DNA from 3 places in the Neobacillus sp. MER 74 genome. Region 1 is predicted to be linked to each of the others. Evidence: riboswitches for the same ligand, from Rfam matches in the RefSeq annotation. Region 1 holds a riboswitch; each other region holds the start of a gene.
The links. Region 1 has a riboswitch for thiamine pyrophosphate ahead of thiC (phosphomethylpyrimidine synthase ThiC). Riboswitches for the same ligand answer to the same signal wherever they lie in the genome.

Region 1 (2,196 bases):
CTTCATTAGAGCAGGATATACGAGAAGCTGAGTCAACCACTACAACCACTACAACAGATACAACTGATACAACTGATACAACTGATACAACTGATACAACCAATACCACTGATGCAGTTGATATAGCTAACATAGCTACTAAAGCTAGCACGATCCAGTCAATTCAAGCTGAACTAAATAAAGTAAAAGCTGAGCTCCTTGCAGCAGATCTAAAAGTAGAAAAATATACGTTGCAGGCTGAAAAGCTAAAATCTGAGCTCGAAACATTAACTGTCATCAGCAACACTGCTGGTGTAATATCAAACCTGAACCAAAATGTAGGTCAAGGTTTTCGAGCAAAAGAAAATCAGCAACTAGCAATCATGCAAATCGCTTCAAATGATCCGTTTCAAATTGAAGGAAAGCTAACAGAAGCAGAAAAAGCAAAAATTACATCAGGCCAATCTATTACAGTAACTTCTAATGTAGTAGCCAATAAGAAATGGAAAGGAAAAATTTCGGAGGTTAGTGATTATCCTACATATAAAACAAATGCAAATAAGAATAAAGATATACAACAAGAAACTAATCCATACTATTCCTTTAAAGCAAGTCTAGATTCACAAAAGGGCCTATATCCTGGCTACAATACCATGCTAGACGTAGTAGTGCAGTCAAAGCAGTTGCTAGCAGTTCCTGAAACGAGCATCATGGGCTTTGGAAAATCCACCTATGTATATGTACAAAAAAAAGGAAAGATTCAGAAACAAAAGGTAGAAACTGGTCAAAAAGGAGGCAAATGGGTTGCCATACTTAAGGGTTTAAAGGAAGAAGACAAAATAGAAGAAAACCCATCCTGGATTGTTCGCCTTGGTACATCTCTTTTTGATTAGTATTTTACAGGTAAATTATGGTTCATCCTAAACATAATATCGAAACACGACTATATTACTATAATTAATATTATGTATTTCATTTTAACCGATACTCATATATAATGTAGCTTAATTGAATATAAATAACTAGGGGTGTCCAATAAGTTGGGCTGAGAAAGAAACACGCTGAAGTTTCTTGACTCTTGGGACCTGATCTGGATCATACCAGCGTGGGGAAGTTAGAATAGACAATCTTCGATGCAACTATACTTCTGCATACATTTTAGCCGGGTCCAACCATTTATGGTCCCGGCTTTTTGATGTACTTTTATACGCTTATTTACTTGTTATGTTCTGTATCTCGTCCTTTATATTCAAAAAAAAAAGGAGAGATTTATTATGTCAACGACTGCATTAAACGAACAAAATATTTCCATCATGTCTAGTTTTCCAGGAAGTAAAAAAGTATATGTAACAGGCTCGAGATCCGACATTAAAGTACCAATGCGTGAAATTGAGTTAAGCCCTACAACGGGAACGTTTGGTGAAGAGGAAAACCTTCCTATACGCGTATATGATACAAGCGGTCCTTATACGGATCAGAATTATTCTGTTGATATTTCAAAAGGCCTTCCTGCCATTCGAAGCACATGGATCCATGAACGGGCAGATGTTGAAGAATATGAAGGTCGAGAAATTAAGCCTGTAGATAATGGGTATAAGGATGAAAAAGATCCTCGTGCCAATCATAACGTGTTTCCGGGTTTGAAGCGCAAACCATTACGTGCAAAAAAAGGAAAAAATGTTACACAGCTTCACTATGCAAAAAAGGGAATTATTACTCCTGAAATGGAATTCATCGCAATAAGGGAAAATATGAAACCTGAATTTGTGCGTGATGAAGTTGCAAAGGGTCGAGCGATTATTCCTTCTAATATCAATCATCCAGAGTCAGAACCTATGATAATAGGACGTAATTTTCATGTTAAAATCAACGCGAATATCGGTAACTCTGCTGTTTCATCATCCATCGAACAAGAGGTTGAAAAAATGACATGGGCGACACGTTGGGGTGCTGATAATATTATGGATCTATCAACAGGTAAAAACATTCATAAAACAAGAGAATGGATTATTCGAAACTCAGCCGTTCCTGTCGGCACCGTCCCCATTTATCAAGCACTTGAAAAAGTAAATGGTGTTGCTGAAGATCTTACATGGGAGGTTTACCGTGATACCTTGATTGAACAAGCGGAGCAAGGTGTTGATTACTTCACCATTCATGCCGGTGTTCTTTTACGATATGTTCCACTAACGGCAAAACGGTTAACAGGTATTGTAT
Region 2 (2,196 bases), on a different contig from region 1:
GATTCACGCATTAATTTCGCTGCCCAAGCTCCGGTGGCCACGACAACTTGTTCACTATGTATGACACCATTGGTCGTTTTAACCCCTTTAACCTGACCGTTTTCAAAAATAAATGAAAGAACCTCCGTATTTTGACGAATTTCCGCTCCGAAATAAACAGCCGCATTTGCAAACGCTTTTGTTAACTTTGCTGGCTGCACATGTCCATCGTTAGGGAGATACATACCTCCAACAACACTTGGTGCCAAAGACGGTTCCATTTCTAGTAATTCCGTTGAATCCAGCCATTTTATCATTGGATCCCAATTCCTTTGATAGTTGACCTGTTTTTTTACTTCTATTGCTATTTCTTCCGTTTCTGCAATCTTCAGCATTCCTTTATTCACAAACTCGATATCAATTCCTGTATATTCATATAACTCACTTGATAGTGTAGAAAACATTGCTTGACTCTTTAATGCCAATTGGAATAAAGGACCATCTTGTTCAATCTCCGCTTGTGCTGCCAGCATACCAGCCGCCGCACTGGAAGCTTGGCAAGCCAATCTATCCTTCTCAATTATGATTACTTTTTTGCCCATTTTTGATAGTTGATAGGCAATAGAGGATCCGTTAATCCCCCCTCCGATAATGGCAACATCAAATGAATTTCCCACTTGTTCCATCTCCATCTCTTAATACATTTAAATAAGCCTTTACTGCTACTAATGGATCGCGAGCTTCTAATACTCCTGACATGACAGCGATTCCTTTTGCCCCAGCATCTAGTACCCGCCCTGTATTCTCGGGAGTTATGCCTCCAATGGCAATAACCGGAACCTCTAATTGTGTAATCCTTGATAATTCATCAAGACCTCTAGGGGGCATTCCTGGTTTTGATTGCGAAGGGAAGACATGACCGAAAAGGACGTAATCAGCACCCTTTTCTTTTGCTTTTTGTCCCTCCACGTAGGAATGGATGGAACTTCCTACCCTAAGCTGAGGAAAATTCCCTTTGACAATGGCTGCATCTAAACTATGAAAAGCTAATTGAACCCCGCCAGCCTTTGTAACTAAGGCAACATCCACACGATCATTGATGATAATCTTTAATAACGGCAGGTTTGTCATTGTTAGAAGTTCCACTGCTTGAAAAAGTTCCCTCGCTGTTTTTTGTTTTTCGCGTAAGTGAATCGCGGTTACATACGGATGAATATCCATGACAATTTCACATAGCTGCTCGATCGGCATTTGACCATTGGATATAATATGTAACTCTTTAACACTAGTTAAAATACAAGTCACCCCCTATAATCCAGAATCTGAAGCTCAATGAAATAAAGTGAAAAACAAAAAACCACTTCCTTTTGATAAGAAAGTGGTTGATAATTTGAAATATAAACATGATCCTTCAAATATCCATGTTTCCACTTCCCTACGCTGGTATAACCCAGATCAGGTTCATAGAGTCCCGAAGTATCACTTCAATCTCAGCCCTTTAAAAAGGCACCTCTAGCGGATTGTTATCTATTCATTTTTAAAAATTCCCTTGCATGGATAATGTTAACACGTCGATTAGAAATGTCAAATAAATTCTTTTTATACCTTTCATATATTCTGATCTCTCACCTATGCATGGAAAAGGATTATTTTACTATGGTTAGTTTTTGGCCAATGTAGATTGGTTGATTAGGATCGAGGTTATTGGCTTTAACGATGGAGTCAATCGTAACCCCATTCTTCTGGGCAATTTTCCAGAGAGAATCGCCCGCAACAACGGTGTAAACAACAGTTGATACCGTTGGGAGGGTTACAGTAAATTTTGCTACATACCCAGAATCCAAAGTACTGCTGTCTTTCTTGTATTCGATTGAATACCAGTCTCCGATTGCGGAATAAATTTTTATATCTGTATTCATCGGAAGCACAATCTTTGTATCATACTGAGTTCCAGGATTGGTTCTAACATTGACGTTTGTCCTTGTCCTCGCCTTTTCGATTGCTTGAATCTCCTGATTGGATGGAACTTTAATTAATGGTTTGGAGACATATCCTTTCAGAACCGCACTGATAATCCTGTACTCAATTTGATACCAATCACCCGTTTCTCCAGTTATCACCACTTCTGAACCAGCAGGGATTGTTGTTAGGATGGTGCTTTGAGTGGTGGCTGCCGAGCGTAAGTTGGAATTTTTCAAGGTTAAACCGAAACCTTCT
Region 3 (2,196 bases), on a different contig from region 1:
TATTTAGCAGGCGGTCCACTGATTCATTAAGAAAGAAGGATGTAACTACCCCTTCATCCTTCGATAAGGGATTAAGTGTATACACACCAGGTAAATCAGTCAAATGACCAATATTATTTTTAAAAACACCAACTTTTTTTTCAACGGTGACACCGCTCCAATTACCAACATACTCATAGGAACCTGTAAGATTATTAAATAATGAAGTTTTCCCAGTATTAGGATTTCCAATAAGTGCGATGTCCATTATATTCTCTCCACTTTCATTCGAACTGCTTCTCTACGGCGAATACCCACACATTGTCCGCAAGATTCAATCATAATTGGACCGCCAAATGGCATGACACACTTTACACACACTTCAGAGCCTTCAGTAATCCCTAAGTCAAGTAATCGTCTTTGTACCAGGTGACCTACAAGAGAAATATCAATAATTTTCCCTTTATCTCCTACTTTTAATGAACCAAACATGTATATCACCCTATCTCCACTAATTGAGAATGATTATCTTTCTTGTATTTTAACACTTTTTTTGAGATAAAAAGCTTAATAAATTTGTCAAAAGTTTGAAGAATTTTCATGAATCAACGACAATCGCTTTATAAAAAAAATAGAAAAGAGCTTGAAGCCCTTTTCCATTCGTATTACTAATAAATGTTATTTTGAAAATAATCTCTTTGGTACCGCACTCATTACAATGATGATAATGATTGCACTGATGATGAAGCTTGGCAGCATGAATGTTCCATTATATAGGAGTGAGTAAATGGCCACCGGCTGCCCCTTTGGCGCATATTCACCGAAGAACACGATGCCAGAAATAACATGGCAGATGTATCTTAAGGCACTTCCTAAGAATGCACCGATAATAACATATGTCATCCACTTACCTTTTTCATTTTTGGATATCGCCTCCTTCACCAGACCAGTAAAGACACCCGCTAACCCTACAACTGAAAAGGCAAGAAAATAATCAATAAATCCTTGTAAGAATGTGTATACTTGAGCGAATCCAAGGATAACCTGCAATAAACCTAGTAAAAATCCTGTTAACAAGCCCCCTTTTATCCCCCAACGATAAGCAATTAAAAAGATAGGTACCATGGCAATTGACACCGAACCTCCCTGTGGCCATATCTTTAAAGATAGAATTCCGGCTAGAAAATCCAATAAATAAGCTAAAGCAGAAAAAACTGCCACCTCAGCGATAAATAATGTGTTGCTTCTTTTTTGATTCACAACGTCTCCCCCAATTTTTGGACTCGTTAGAAGTCTTCCTATTACAAGATGTGCAATAAAATAAAGAACAAAAAAAGCAATGCACGACGCTAAGGATTGTCTGCATTGCTTTCATAATCGGCAAACCACATCCCTACGCTAGTGTTAACTAACAGGTTCATAGGGTCAGAACTTAACCGTTCACTCTCAGCCGCAAGAATAGCAGCTCCCCCTGTGGAAGTATTCAATTGTTTCCATAGAAAAAAATATACTCTTCTTTATTCACATTTACAAGGAAAATATACTTTCTTATCGTTATTATTACCTAGTCGAATCAGCAATTAAGACTATATGAATAAAATTCAAGACTTTTATTTTAAAATAAAGGAGGTATTTCTATTTATGTCTCGAATAAGTACAGTAAGGAGTTTTTTGTCAATAACATAGGGGGAAGACGGCATGTTCACGGAAAACCAAACAGATTTAATTGATTTTTTCAATCAAAATAAACAGAAATTAATTCAAGATTGGGAAAATGCCATTGTTACCACTAATACGGATCCTTTTAAGTTAAAAATTCACGAAAACGGCGAGGCTCTGCTCGATGTTTTACTTAATATGCATAAAATGACGGAAAAAGACCTTTTAGACATAATTGAAAAACTTGCTATTGAAGTATCGGAAGAAAGAGTTTTGGCTGATATTAACCTTGGTGATTTTGTTTATAATGTTAATCTTGGCAGAACAGTTCTATACAGCCATTTAAGCATTACTGGGATTCCATGGGCAGCCATGCAGGAAGCATTAAACAATGTAAATTTTTGTTTCGATAAATTTTTATACTATGCTGTATCCCATTACTCAGAAGCAAAAAACAAAATTATTGAAGAAAAAACAATGCACATTGATTCTACACATCAGGATCGATTAACATTGCTTGGGCAAATGACCTCAAGCTTTATTCATGAGTTTAGAAAC

Region 2: another riboswitch for thiamine pyrophosphate. It lies ahead of tenI (thiazole tautomerase TenI); the one in region 1 lies ahead of thiC (phosphomethylpyrimidine synthase ThiC).
Region 3: another riboswitch for thiamine pyrophosphate. It lies ahead of thiT (energy-coupled thiamine transporter ThiT); the one in region 1 lies ahead of thiC (phosphomethylpyrimidine synthase ThiC).

The regions. Positions count from the first base shown of each region.
Region 1 covers NZ_JAMAUV010000004.1:49,323-51,518, forward strand. The annotation lists gene M3610_RS08835 (efflux RND transporter periplasmic adaptor subunit) at 1-872, shown strand, start outside; TPP riboswitch at 994-1,108, shown strand; gene thiC (phosphomethylpyrimidine synthase ThiC) at 1,254-2,196, shown strand, end outside.
Region 2 covers NZ_JAMAUV010000012.1:37,908-40,103, reverse strand. The annotation lists gene thiO (glycine oxidase ThiO) at 1-656, opposite strand, end outside; gene tenI (thiazole tautomerase TenI) at 640-1,284, opposite strand; TPP riboswitch at 1,395-1,503, opposite strand; gene M3610_RS18575 (outer membrane protein assembly factor BamB family protein) at 1,626-2,196, opposite strand, start outside.
Region 3 covers NZ_JAMAUV010000001.1:744,478-746,673, forward strand. The annotation lists gene feoB (ferrous iron transport protein B) at 1-247, opposite strand, end outside; gene M3610_RS03695 (FeoA family protein) at 247-471, opposite strand; gene thiT (energy-coupled thiamine transporter ThiT) at 658-1,239, opposite strand; TPP riboswitch at 1,353-1,461, opposite strand; gene M3610_RS03705 (histidine kinase N-terminal domain-containing protein) at 1,678-2,196, shown strand, end outside.